DNA from 3 places in the Bradyrhizobium sp. AUGA SZCCT0105 genome. Region 3 is predicted to be linked to each of the others. Evidence: predicted binding sites of a transcription regulator. Region 3 holds the regulator's gene; each other region holds the start of a gene.
What was found. The regulator LexA, encoded in region 3, represses DNA repair genes until DNA is damaged. The targets are predictions, from matches to a motif close to TGTTCNNNNTGTGTTCNG.
Positions count from the first base shown of each region.

Region 1: the regulator LexA is predicted to act here: its motif matches at 2,157-2,174, upstream of dinB (DNA polymerase IV).
Region 2: the regulator LexA is predicted to act here: its motif matches at 2,043-2,060, upstream of ruvC (crossover junction endodeoxyribonuclease RuvC).

Region 1 is NZ_JAFCMK010000001.1:35,191-39,844, reverse strand. It holds gene JQ573_RS00170 (GDSL-type esterase/lipase family protein) at 1-482, shown strand, start outside; gene JQ573_RS00165 (hypothetical protein) at 524-733, opposite strand; gene dinB (DNA polymerase IV) at 848-2,095, opposite strand; gene JQ573_RS00155 (hypothetical protein) at 2,442-2,708, shown strand; gene JQ573_RS00150 (hypothetical protein) at 2,970-4,115, shown strand; gene JQ573_RS00145 (hypothetical protein) at 4,260-4,607, opposite strand; gene JQ573_RS00140 (hypothetical protein) at 4,621-4,654, opposite strand, start outside.
Region 2 is NZ_JAFCMK010000003.1:558,455-563,108, reverse strand. It holds gene JQ573_RS18560 (methyl-accepting chemotaxis protein) at 1-886, opposite strand, end outside; gene JQ573_RS18555 (YebC/PmpR family DNA-binding transcriptional regulator) at 1,111-1,857, shown strand; gene ruvC (crossover junction endodeoxyribonuclease RuvC) at 2,086-2,613, shown strand; gene ruvA (Holliday junction branch migration protein RuvA) at 2,610-3,227, shown strand; gene JQ573_RS18540 (hypothetical protein) at 3,224-3,658, shown strand; gene ruvB (Holliday junction branch migration DNA helicase RuvB) at 3,655-4,654, shown strand, end outside.
Region 3 is NZ_JAFCMK010000006.1:374,797-379,450, reverse strand. It holds gene JQ573_RS27860 (HAD family phosphatase) at 1-524, shown strand, start outside; gene glp (gephyrin-like molybdotransferase Glp) at 538-1,749, shown strand; gene lexA (transcriptional repressor LexA) at 1,981-2,685, shown strand; gene JQ573_RS27845 (hypothetical protein) at 2,942-3,370, shown strand; gene JQ573_RS27840 (hypothetical protein) at 3,516-3,743, shown strand; gene JQ573_RS27835 (ComEC/Rec2 family competence protein) at 3,740-4,654, opposite strand, start outside.

The DNA of each region.
Region 1 (4,654 bases), on a different contig from region 3:
AACTATCAGCCTCGCTCGGCGCCGGGCCGGTGGCCAACCTCGGCGTCGGACGCGACAGGATTCAGAACACGCTCTGGTTCATCGAACACGAACGCGAGCGGCTGCGAAAAATCAGGCCGAAGTCCATCATCGTGCTGGTCGGGACCAACAACATCTATCTCGATAAGCCGTGCGGAGTGATGGAATCCTACCAAAAGCTGTTTGACGAGATCAGGTCGCTTTGGCCGAACGGCAAGATTTTCTCCATCCAGATTCTTCCGCGAGGCGAGCAGATGAAGGGTGCGGCCGAGAATATTGGATCTGTCAATGCCGAACTCAGCAGAAGGAGCCGGGAACTCGGAATCAGAACGATCGACGCCTCCGACATCGCATGCGGACGAACAACGCCGTGTGCCAATTACAAGAGCGATCTCCTGCACCTGACGCCATCCGGATACGAAGCCCTGACCAGGATCGCAAAGCAAGGCATTGGTTCATCGTAGGCTGCGCGGGAGCCATCAATGACGCTGAGGTGCGACCTGGTCTAGCTCAGCATCGAGATGATCGATTGCAGCTGATCGGATGCCGACGCCACGAGCCCGTCGAACGACGTCTGGCCGTGCGCCGCCGCCCGCAAGATGCATTCTGCAACGGCCGCCTTGAGACCGAACACGGATTGATCGGCCGGCACGCTTGCCATCACCGTCTCCAGCGCGTCGCGCATCGTCTGGATCAGTTCGGAGCTGAATTTCATGGCGATCCTCCGCGTGCTCAGGATAGACCGGGCGCGCCACGCCACCACTCACAAGCCCGCGATTCCGGATTGCCTTTTCTTAATGCAATGACAAGCCGATGAATCGGCGAAGCGCTAGAGCTCCTTCTCGGCCAGCTTGCGGAAATCGTCGGGCACCGAACGAACGACCTCCAGCGCCGCCGAACCGTATCCGATCGCATCCCAGCCAAAACGATCGCGGACCTTGTCGATGGCACAGTCCGCGGCCCAGCGGGCCATCCCGATCGGACTTCCAGGGCGAAGCGCTTGATCGGCCAGTCCGAGCGGGAGCTCGAGCGCAAGATCCCAGTTCTCCTCGAGATGTGACACCGAGATTGCCAGCAACGAAATGATTTTCTCGCTTGGGTGGTCAGCAAGCGTGGCGCGCACCAGCTTCTCGGCGAGGCTGGCGAGGATCACCGTCGTGCACACGGGCGCATCGAGCGTCATCGAGCGCGTCACCGATTTCAGGCCGGCGAAGCGAACGCGCACCGTCACGGTTCGTCCAGGCCGGGATTTCGCCCGGAGCCGCGTGGCGACGCGGTCGGCGAGATGAAGCAGCGTCGGCCGAATGACCTGCTCGATCGCGGGCTTTCGGCCAAGCGCCGATTGTGCTCCTGCCGATCGCGCGCGCCGATGCGGGGTGAGTTGTCGCGGATCGCGATTCCAGGCCAGCGCGGCGAGTTTCTCGCCCGCCGCCGGACCGAGCAGCCGCGTCAGCGACCGCTCCGACAATTTGGCGAGTTGACCGATCGTCGAGACGCCGATCGCGTCCAGTCGTGTCCTGGTGACCGGCCCTACTCCCCACATCAATTCGACCGGCAGTTCGTGTAGGAATCGGAGCTCGGCGTCGGGATCGACGACGACAAGTCCATCGGGCTTTGCGACCTGCGAGGCGATCTTCGCCAGATGCTTGGTGCGGGCGACGCCCACCGAGATCGCAAGGCCGAGCTCAGTGCGCACGCGCCGCCGGATCGCCGCGGCTATTTCGGCGGGCGTTCCGAACAGATGCGTGCAGCCTGCAACGTCAGCAAACGCCTCGTCGATCGAAATGCGCTCGACGAGCGGCGTGAAGTCGCCGATCACCTTGATGGCTGCGTCACCCAGCCTTTGGTAATCGCTGAAGTGGCCGCCGACGAAGATCAGTTGCGGGCAGAGCCGGCGAGCTTCCCGTCCCGACATGCCGCCGTACACCCCGAAGGCCTTGGCCTCATAGGAGGCGGCAAGCACAACCCCGCCTCCGACGGCGATCGGCTTGCCTCGCAGCGATGGCTCAAGCAGCTGCTCAACCGACGCGTAAAACGCATCCAGGTCCGCGTGAAGGATGGTGGCTGCGGCTGCCATCTCAACCCGTTCATCCCTGACCTGACCAAAACTGCTCGTCCTTGGACGCTACGATAGCTAAAAGAACAAAACAAGAACAAATTCAACTCCAGTCGACCAGGAATGGCCGCCGGTGCTGGCGATCTCCCGGCGAACGTTGGGCGCGCTGTGGTGCCAAGCATCGATGCGGGCTGCCGGTCGCTGTCGAAGCAATCACCGCGAGGCGGTTGAGAGGTCGCTCGACGTCCACGGGCGTTCTCTGCCGAGGACGAGCGCGATTGCGCGCAGCTCTCGCGTCCCGCTGCGCCAGCTCGCTCATGAGCCGGCGTTGTTTGACGAACAGGCTTTTTCGGGTAGAGATCAAGGCATGACCGACCACTCTCATCAGGTGGACTTCCAGGCTGCGGCCTCGCTTTACAAATGGCCTTCTCTCGGCAATTCCAGGCGAGAGGATCGCGCGCCCTATATGATCGTCAACGGAACGCTCGACCAATGCATCCGGGACTTCATGGGCAAGCCCGAGAAGACCCGGCATCTCTACGAGATCCGGACCACGTCGCAGCCTCCCCTCGTGCCGGATGTGCTGTCGCCCGAGCACGTGATCGAGCTCTCCAGGCTTCGCGAGTTCCTCTGAGGCGCTTCAGCGGACGTGACCCTGACGCGTCTCGTTCGCAGGCAGACTTATCTATCTGTCGTGCGCCGGAAGGCGCATTGTTTGCCTCTGAGGGAGCCGCTACACTTGCCTGACTCTCCGAGTGACGGACGTCCGCGCCGGCATGATTGATCCGCTTCGGCCTCGTCTGCGGTTCGCACATCGCCGGCACGGGAGCGGAGCGGCTGCACGACCGGTTGCCGGGGCATCGAGAGGCGCCACATGAGGTTCAATCTGGCGATCTTGAGCGTGCTGGCCGCAAGACCCGAGCAACGGATTCCGCTTGAAGAGGTCAGCCGCGAAGTCAAGCGCATGATCGCTGCGGGCGATGCAGCCACGAAGCTGAAGCGATCGTCGGAGCTAGGCGACGCCGACGTCTTCCAATCCGGATGGGCTTCGATCAATGAGGCCGGGCTGCAGATCACGGACTCCGGCCTCGCGCTATGGCGCTCGCTTGAAGCATCCCGCGTCGAACAGGAACTCAGCGAGCAGGAGCTCGGCGAGCAGAACCTCAAGGAGCGGGAGCCCGGCGAACGGCAAACGGAGCCCGTGGAGACGGTTGCTGCCGACCCGCGCGATGCGATCAGCGATGCCGTTGCCGAACGGCCCGACGCGATTGATCGGCAAGTCCCTCGGGTGATGGAAGCAGGCCTTGCCGATCGCACGACCTTGGGCACAAGCCGCGCAATGGCAGCACCCGACCCACCCGCGCGCGCGCCGATCATCCCCGAGCCGGCATTTGGCTCCATTCACGAGCCGGACCGAAACGTTTCCCGGCTCTCGCACTTTGTAAAACTCCTCGGCACCGGCATCCCGCGATTTGCCCGGGCGCGGCGGCGGCGCTCCGAGGACGACGTGCCGGATCGGAAAGCGGTCAAGGGCGTCGGAATGCCGGGGCTGGCCGTTGCGTGCCTCAGCCTGATCTCGGTCGTTGCGTGCGTTGCCGCAGCGATTGCACTCGGCCAGATCACCTCGCTGAAGTCGGACAACGCCACGCTGCGGCGCGAGCTGATCCCGTTGAGGGAACGTCTCGTACGACTCGAACAGGACGCAGCGAAACGCGAGGCCGCCCAGCAGGACGAAGCGCAAGAAAGGGTCCGGGCGGAAAAGAAAGCCTCTGACGCCGGTAGCGAGCACGCCGCGCTCAATCTGTCGCGGGAAGAAATCCAGTTGATCAGGGAGTACATCAAGGCCGCGCCATCGGCCGGCGCGGCCGGACCGCCGATCAACGTCGGCGATCCCGTCACCGGCGGAATGATCCCGCTGCCGTCATCGTTGATCGAGAAGGTGCCCCGGCTCGTCGGTGCGCGATTTGCCACCCGCAACGGCGTCATCGTCATCAGCACACGCAACAGTCGACGCGTCGATGCCGTGCTGACGCCAAACTAGACCATCCCACTTCGCAATCTTCAAGCTCCTCGACAGCCGTGGCCGGCGAGATTAAGATTTGAGGATTGTTAAGGTACCTCGCCAATTGGGTTCGTTCTGCCAAATTTTGCTCTGTAATGCGCTCCGCTTAGCCGGCCTCCTTTTTTAGCACGCGTACGTGCGACGCTCGTACCATTCGACTGCACCAAACTTCCTGACGGCAGCATTTACGGCATGAGGTTCAGCTTGGCGCAGCACATATTCAATTTCAGCAAGAATTTTCCTTCGCGCGACGTCAATCTGACGCAGCCTAGCATACGAGGTGACAACAGCGCCTGCGTATTCCGAGCTTGAATTTAGCTCCTCAGTTGCCAGGACAAAATTCTCCCTTGTAGATGCCAATCCGTGGCGAATAGCGTTCATTCGTGAACGCGCTTTGCCTTCTTTTGTACGGGGCCCCGTGCTCTTAAGCGCGTTGCGCCGGTTCGCTTCGATCTGCTTTTGCGTGGCCATAAGTCCATCCCGATCAGCTTGAGGGGCGGTTTTCGGCGCGTGTCAAA
Region 2 (4,654 bases), on a different contig from region 3:
CGGTCACCGCCTTGCCGGCCTTGGCGACATTGTCGCCATGCGCGGCAGCTTCGCGCGTTGCCGAGTCGATCTCGCCGGCGCTGGTGCCGACCGAGACGATGAAGTGGGAGGCGGAGGCCGCGTTCTGGCCCATCTCGCCGGTGATCTGGTTCTGCTCGGCGACCGCGCCGTTGACGTTCTCGAACACCGGCCGGATTTTTTCGATCGCCTGCGAGATGCGGTGGACGGCGTCCGCCGATCCGGTGGCGTCCTTCTGCAACGCCTCGATCTTGCGCGTGATCTCTTCGGTTGCGCTCTGGGTCTGCACTGCGAGCGCCTTGACCTCGGTGGCGACCACCGCGAAGCCCTTGCCGGCCGCGCCGGCGCGCGCCGCCTCGATGGTCGAGTTGAGCGCCAGCAGCGTGGTCTGCCGCGCGATCTGCGCGATCAGGTTGACGACATTGCCGATCGCGGCCGAGGATTCGCGCAGGCGATCGACATTGGCGGTGGCCTCGCGCGCCGCGGCCGCGGCATCGTCGGCGAGCTGGCTCGCGCTGCGCACCTGCGCGCCGATGCCTTGGGCGGAATGGGTGAACCGGTCGGCGGCCTCCGAGAACGTCGTCGCGGTGCTCTGCGCATCGCTGCTGCGGCCGGTCAGCGCGTCGGTGCGGGCGCGGATGGTCGCGAGCTTGGCGGCCGTCGCCTCGGCGCCGTCGGCCACCGAGCCTGCGGCGCGCTCAAGCTGGCGGATCATCGCGCCGAGCTCGAGTTCCAGCAATTCCAGGATCTCCCTGGACGAATCCTTGGCCGAATCAGTCTCGGTCGAGGCTTCAGCCGCGGCAGCCGCGGTTGGAACCTGCTGCGCGGCCGGCTCCGGCACTTGCTTTCGAAACAAACCGAACGCCATGGGGGCTCTGTGGGGCTGTTGGAAGTTGCCTTGGAAAGTTGCGGCGGGACGGGGCGATCCTCGCATCCGGGCATGAAATCATGGTTAACAAGTGCCTCATATTCCGGCTTGCGGTAGTATTCCCGGACCAGATGGCCCCCGCCGACCTTTGATTTTGACCGCCAGGGGCCTATAAGGCCGCGTTTTCCACCCCTGTTCAGACCCTACGCTCGAAGAGACGTCGCATGGCCGGCCATTCCCAATTCAAGAACATCATGCACCGCAAGGGCCGGCAGGATGCCCAGAGGTCGAAGCTTTTCGGCAAACTGGCCCGCGAAATCACCGTGGCGGCCAAGCTCGGCACCCCGGACCCGGCGATGAACCCGCGGCTGCGCGCCGCCGTGGTCGCCGCCCGCGCCGAGAACATGCCCAAGGACAATATCGACCGCGCCATCAAGAAGGCCCTTGGCAATGAGGGCGAGAACTATGACGAGATCCGCTACGAGGGCTATGGCCCCGGCGGCGTCGCCGTGATCGTCGAGGCACTGACCGACAACCGCAACCGCGCCGCCTCCGACATCCGCTCCTTCTTTACCAAGTCGGGCGGCAATCTCGGCGAAACCGGTTCGGTCGCCTTCATGTTCGATCACACCGGCATCATCGAATACGACGCCAAGGTCGCCTCCGACGACGCCATGCTGGACGCCGCGATCGAGGCCGGCGCCGACGACGTGGTCTCCAGCGAAGCCGGTCACGAGGTCTACGCCTCGCAGGAAACCTTCCGCGAGGTCGCAAAGGCGCTGGAAACGAAGTTCGGCGAGCCGCGCAAGGCGGCGCTGACCTGGAAGCCGCAGAACACCGTCGCGGTCGACGACGAGACCGGCGAAAAGCTGTTGAAGCTGATGGACCTGCTCAACGAGCACGACGACGTGCAGAACGTGTACGCCAATTTCGAGGTGTCCGACGCGCTGCTCGCGAAGATGGGCGGTTAAGAGCCTCGCTCATCGCCCCAAACTCCGCTGTCATCGCCCGACTTGATCGGGCGATCCAGTATTCCAGAGACCGTCGTTTGATCCGAGAGGCCGCAGCGCACTGGATCCCCGCTTTCGCGGGGATGACGAGCCAGGGCTGGATGACAAGCACGTTGCGATGCCACGCCGAGCAGGGGACGAACCTCCGTTTGTGTTTCGTTCTCCCGGCTCAGGCGGTATCACTACCCCATGACATCGCAGCCGATTCGCTCTCCCGTCCGCATCATCGGTATCGATCCGGGTCTCCGCCGCACCGGCTGGGGCGTGATCGAGACCGAGGGCAACCGTCTGGTCTATGTCGCCTGCGGTTCGGTCGAGCCGCCGGACGATCTGCCGCTGGCGAGCCGGCTGCTTGCGATCCATGAGGGACTCGCCGCGGTGCTCGGCGACTACCGACCGGCGGAGGCCGCGGTCGAGCAGACCTTCGTCAACAAGGACGGCGTTGCCACGCTGAAACTCGGCCAGGCCCGCGGCGTCGCCATGCTGGCGCCCGCAATGTTCGGTATCTCGGTCGCCGAGTACGCGCCGAACCAGGTCAAGAAGACCGTGGTCGGCGCCGGACATGCCGAGAAGAACCAGATCCAGGTGATGCTGAAGATCCTGCTGCCGAAAGCCGAGCCGCCGTCCGCCGACGCCGCCGACGCGCTCGCGGTCGCGATCACCCACGCCCATCACCGCCAGAGCACCGCGCTGCGCCTCAGGGTGGCGAACCTATGATCGGCAAGCTGAAGGGCCTGATCGATTCCTATGGCGAGGATTACGTGATCCTCGATGTCGGCGGCGTCGGTTATCAGGTGCATTGCGCGAGCCGCACGCTGCAGGCGCTGCCACAGCCGGGCGGCGCCGCCGTGCTCTCGATCGAGACCTATGTCCGCGAGGATCAAATAAAACTGTTCGGTTTCCGCTCGGATATCGAGCGCGAGTGGTTTCGCCTGTTGCAGACAGTGCAGGGCGTCGGCGCCAAGGTTGCGCTCGCGGTGCTCAGCACGTTGCCGCCGACCGATCTCGCCAATGCCATCGCGCTGCGCGACAAGGCGGCGGTGGCGCGCACGCCGGGCGTCGGACCCAAAGTGGCCGAGCGCATCGTCAGCGAATTGAAGGACAAGGCGCCGGGCTTTGCCGATGTCGATCCCGCGGTGGTGCAGCTCTCGGGCGCGATCGACAACAACCGTGCGCCGCGCCCGGTCACCGACGCGATCTCCGCGCTGGTCAATCTCGGCTACGGCCAGCCGCAGGCCGCCGCCGCGATCGCGGCCGCCTCGCGCAGCGCCGGTGAGAAGGCCGAGACCGCGCAACTGATCCGGCTGGGGCTTAAGGAATTGTCGAAGTGAGCGTTGCGCAAGGCTCCGCCGGATTCAACGTTGCACGGCTCGGTTATGTCACGGTCGCGATTTTTATAGGAACCTTCATCACCGGGACTGCTGCCATGCTTGGTCTGTCAGTTTCGGCATGCTTCCTAAGTCATGTCATTCGATGTTTTTCGTTTTCTCGGGACTTTGCTGGGTTCTTTATCAATATGATCCAACTATGGTCCTTTCCCGCGCTCATCGTCGGCCTTTTGGTAGCGGTCATCGCCGAGATTCGTGGTTTGGTCACCTGGTGGAATATTCTTCCGGTCGTGGTGCTGGTTTGCACTGCTGAGTTTGTTCTGTCGAAGTTCAGCGATGCTGCTTTGCTCTTTCTGGCCCACGGTCTGGTGCTATTTGTCGGAGTTCAACTGTCTCGTGTGACCAGCAGGTTGGTTGGAAAATATCGTATATGAACACGCCCTCGCGCATCGTCACGCCCGAACGCCGCTCCGACGATGTCGGCGACACCGCGCTGCGTCCGCAGTCGCTGACGGAGTTCGTCGGCCAAGCCCAGGCGCGCAAGAATCTCTCGATCTTCATCGAGGCGGCGAAGAAGCGCGGCGAGGCGCTCGATCACGTGCTGTTCGTCGGTCCCCCGGGCCTCGGTAAGACCACGCTGGCGCAGATCGTCGCGCGCGAGCTCGGTGTCGGCTTCCGTGCCACCTCCGGCCCGGTCATCGCCAAGGCCGGCGACCTTGCGGCGCTGCTCACCAATCTGGAAGAGCGTGACGTGCTGTTCATCGACGAGATCCATCGCCTGAGCCCGGCGGTCGAGGAAGTGCTCTATCCCGCGATGGAGGATTTCCAGCTCGATCTGATCATCGGCGAAGGCCCCGCGGCGCGCTCGGTGAAGATCGAGCTGTCGAAATTCACTCTCGTCGGCGCGACGACGCGCGCGGGCCTGCTCACCAATCCGCTGCGCGATCGCTTCGGCATTCCGATCCGGCTCAATTTCTACACCGTGGAAGAGCTCGAGAAGATCGTCACCCGCGGCGCCCGCGTGCTGAACATCGGCATGAGCCCTGATGGCGCCAACGAGATCGCGCGCCGCGCCCGCGGCACGCCGCGCATCGCCGGCCGCCTCTTGCGCCGCGTGCGCGACTTTGCCTCCGCAGCGGATGCCGACGCCATCGATCGCGGCATCGCCGACCGTGCGCTGAGCGCGCTCGAGGTCGACAGCGCAGGCCTCGATGCGATGGACCGGCGCTATCTCACCACCATCGCCTTGAACTATGGCGGCGGTCCGGTCGGTGTCGAGACCATGGCGGCCGCGCTATCCGAGCCACGCGATGCGATCGAGGACATCATCGAGCCCTATCTGATCCAGTGCGGCTATTTGCAGCGCACCCCGCGCGGAAGACTGCTCACCTCACATGCCTTTCGCCATCTCGGTCTTGCCGAGCCGAACC
Region 3 (4,654 bases):
GCGCGCCGGCCGACCTCGCCACGCGATTTGTCGTTGACGACAGCTTCAAGCATCACGAGATCGGCCGGATCGACGACGCGGCGTTCTTCGAAAACCTGCGCCGGACGCTCGGCGTCAACCTCACCGATGCACAGTTCCTCGAAGGCTGGAATGCGATCTTCACCGGCGAGATGCCGGGGATTGCACCCCTGCTCGCCACCGCCGCCAGGCGGATGCCGCTCTACGCTTTCTCCAACACCAATCCGGCGCACGTTGCGCATTTCTCGGTCATCCATGCCGAGCTGCTCAGCCATTTCCGCAACGTTTTCCTGTCCTCGACGATCGGATTTCGGAAACCCGACGCCGAGGCCTACGATCATGTGGTAAAAGCCGTCGGCGTGCCGGCGTCGCGGATCCTGTTCTTCGACGACCTGGCCGCCAACATCGAGGGCGCGCGGGCGCGTGGCCTTCATGCCATCCACGTGACATCGACGGATGACGTGGCGAGGGCTCTGACTGCACTTGGTATTGAACATTTGGATTGAAGGAGCTCCGAGCGTGGCCCTGATGCCGGTTGCCGATGCCCTGTCCGCCGTCCTCGCCGGCGCCGAACCGCTACCGGAGGAGATGGTCGCGCTCGATGCCGCCTACCACCGCACCCTGGCGCGCGACCTCGCCGCGCGGCGCACCCAGCCGCCACAGCCGATGTCGGCGATGGACGGCTATGCCGTGCGCGCGGCCGACGCTGGTGATCTGAAGGCCCGGCTCAGGGTGATTGGCGAAGTCGCCGCCGGCCGGCCGTTCGAGCGCACGGTCGGCGCCGGCGAAGCGGTGCGGATCTTCACCGGCGGCGTGATCCCCCATGGCGCCGACGCCGTCATCATCCAGGAAGACACTGCCGTCGACGGCGACCACATCACGATCACCGAGCTAGCTGCCGCCGGACGGCATATCCGCCCGGCCGGCGTCGACTTCCGTGAAGGCGACGTGCTGCTCGATGCCGGCAGCCGCCTCTCCGATCGCGCGCTGTCGCTGGCGGCCGCCATGAACTATCCGGACCTCGCGGTGCACCGCCGTCCGAAGGTCGCGGTGCTGGCGACCGGCGACGAGCTGGTGATGCCGGGCTCGACGCCCGGCCCCGGCCAGATCGTCTATTCCAACGGCTATGCGCTGCGGGCGCTGGCGCGCGCCGAAGGCGCCGAGACCGTCGATCTCGGGATTGCCGCCGACACGGTGGAGGCCACCACCGCCGGCATCCGCCGGGCCCGAGAGACGGGTGCCGACATCCTGATCACGACCGGCGGCGCCTCGGTCGGCGACCACGACCTGGTCAAGCAGTCGCTGGAGGCCGAAGGCGTCGAGATGGCGTTCTGGCGGATCGCGATGCGGCCCGGCAAGCCGATGATGCATGGCCGGCTCGGCGCGATGCGGGTGATCGGCCTGCCCGGCAATCCGGTGTCCTCCTATGTCTGCGCCTTCCTGTTTCTGGTGCCGTTGATTCGGGCGCTGAGCGGCCGAAAAGCTGTTCATCATCGCCGCGAGAGCGCATTGCTCGGCCGCGACATCGCCGCCAACGACCAGCGCGAGGACTATCTGCGCGCCCGCCTCGAGGAGCGCGAGGACGGCACGCTGATCGCAACGCCTGTCATGCAGCAGGACTCGTCGCTGCTCGGGAATCTCGCTGCGGCACGGGCACTTCTCGTGCGTCCGCCGTTTGCGCCCGCCGCCGCCAAAGGCAGCCAATGCGAGATCCTGACACTGCCCAAGTGACAGCGCAGACCGCATCGCTTGTGCGCTCGCCGGATGCGTTCACCGGAAATTAAGTGGTTGCGGAACACATATCGAACATATAGTGTCCGTTCATGATTTGTTTCGAGTACTGGTGTGTACAAATGGGAGGCCGCGAGGGAGCGCTTGTGATGAGCACCGTGCTCCTGAGGTCTGGCCCCGCCTGAAAAGTCTCGGAATCGAACGACGCTACCAACCGGGGGAATACTCGAGATGCTCACGCGCAAACAGTACGAACTTCTGCGTTTCATCAATGAACGTCTGAAGGAGGCCGGCGTACCGCCCTCGTTCGACGAGATGAAGGATGCGCTCGACCTGCGCTCGAAGTCCGGAATCCACCGCCTGATCACTGCGCTGGAGGAGCGCGGCTTCATCCGCCGCCTGCCCAACCGCGCCCGCGCCATCGAAGTCATCAAGCTGCCCGAACTCTCGGCCGGCGGCGGCAACGGCCGCCGCGGCTTCACGCCGAGCGTGATCGAAGGCACCCTCGGCAAGCGCACCAGCACGCCGCCGATCGCCGAGGACGACGGCAACCGTCCGGTCGCGGTCCCCGTGATGGGCCGGATCGCCGCCGGTACGCCGATCGAGGCGCTGCAGACCCGCAGCCACACCATCAGCGTACCGCCCGACATGCTCGGCGCCGGCGAGCACTATGCGCTGGAAGTGCGCGGCGACTCGATGGTCGACGCCGGCATCCTCGACGGCGACATGGCGCTGATCCAGCGCAACGACGTCGCCAACACCGGCGACATCGTGGTGGCACTGATCGACGAGGAGGAAGCCACCCTGAAGCGCTTCCGCCGCCGCGGCGCGTCGATCGCGCTGGAGCCGGCCAACACCGCCTATGAAGTGCGCATCCTGCCGCCGAACCGGGTCCGCATCCAGGGCAAGCTGATCGGCCTCTATCGCAAATACTGAATTTCAAATACTTGCGGCGGCGGGGAACGAGCAACACATCGGATCGTTCTTTGAAAGATAGCGTAACGTGCAGCCTGCCCGACGCGCTCCGATACCTCTCGCGCAGCGTCGCGTGTTTGTGATCAGGGCGTTTCGTCGACCAGTCGTACAATCGCCCAGAAACGAGGAGACACTCGTTCGCTATCGTCCACTCTGGTAGAGGCCCTATGCCTCAAGGAGAGGCACGGGTCGCTACCTCGAACAGAGGAGCCATCCGATGTGTGACTATAGTCTGCACGCCGTGGCGTCGCGCCCCGCCATTGTTGGAGAGACGCTGATCACCACGACTTTCCGCGGCACGTCGACCCGCGGCTTTGCTTCGGAGACCGACCCCACTGTCGCGGTCTGCATGCTGCCGGGCACCGAGCTCGCTTTCGCCGAGAACGTTCGCTACGACAGCCGCTGGATCTGGACCAAGACGATGAACTTCCGCGTCGGCGTGTTCAACGAAGTCGAGCCCGACGTTCCCGATCGCCATCATGACGCGGTCGAATTCCCCGACGGCAGCCATGTGCTGGTGACCCAGCTCGTCGAGGGACAACGCGTCAGCGTGCTGCAATTGCCGGCGCTGCATCCGCCGGTCGAGCAGAAGCCGAAGGTTGTGGAGCGGCGGCCCTCCGCATTTGCGTCGCTGTTTTTGGGTTGAACGCATCGTCGCCGCGGAATGAGCTGTTCGGCGGCGGATGACCTAAGCGATTTCGAGCGACCCCGGACGCCGGGTTCCGGGGCGCAGCTGGAGAATTGCGTCGGCGCGCGCCTTGGCGCATCATCGGGCACGGAGGACGTGCGTGGTGGTCGACAAGGTCACATGGCAAAAGGCTGGACGCGTCACGGAGCCGGGCCGCTACTTGTTCCGGTTCGGCTGGCTGACGGTGACGGCTGACGACCTGAAGGTCTGGGAGCGATTCCCCGAGGCTTCCTTCACCCTCGTCAAGAAGCCCGACGCTGGCCCTGACTCCGACGAATACCATCTCGGCCTGTTCGAGTTGCCGACCGGCCCCTCACCCGACAACGGCTAATCCTCGCCCTGCAAATCGGTCTCGGCCGGCGTCGCATCGACGACGGGCCGCGGCGCGCTGCCGAGTGCGCGCAACGTCGTCTCAACCTCACCGTCGCCGGGAACCGCCGGCGACCACGGCCGGTCGATCCCGCCGGGCTTGACCGCATCGATGGCATAGCCGTCCCTGATGCGCCGCAGCACCAGCGCGCCGTGGCGCCGCAACCGCTCGGCATCGATCACCGAAGCCGCGCAGCCCCGCGGTGCCGGCCGCGCGGTCACGATCAGCGCCGCACGCTCGCAATCATCGGCCAGCGCCTCCGGCCGTGTCGCCAGCGCGACGAAGGCGCCGCCGGGCCCCTGCGTCACGCAGCCGCTCGGATCGCAGGAGACACCCTCGCCGAGCGAGGAATCCGTGGCAGTCCGCGCGTCAGCATCCGCCGCCAGCCACTCCTTGACCAGAAATGCGTCCTTCGCGCTGTGCATCAGATGCAGCCGCCCGTCGCCGCCCCGCACCGCGACGTTGCGGCCGTCGGCGGAGACCAGCACGTCCGGCTGCGGCACCCACAGCGCCCAGACCGAGGCCACCACCAACAGCACCGCCCCCGACCAGCGCAGCGGCGTGCGCAACAGCCCAAGCAGGATGAGACCCGCGCTTGCCACGACCATCGGCCCGATTCCGAACGCCGCCATCCGGCCGACCGCGCCTGGGAGCGCTGCGACCCATTGCGTCACCAGGATCATCCAGTCGATGCCGAACCCCATGATTGCCCAGAACACGCCGTCGAAGCCGAACGGCATGGCGAGCAGCCCGAGCAGGCCGGCCGGCATCACGACCGCCGACACCACCGGCATCGCCGCGAGGTTCGCCAGCAGCCCGTAGGGCGTCACGCGGTGGAAATGGAATGCGGCGTAGGGTGTGGTCGCGAGCCC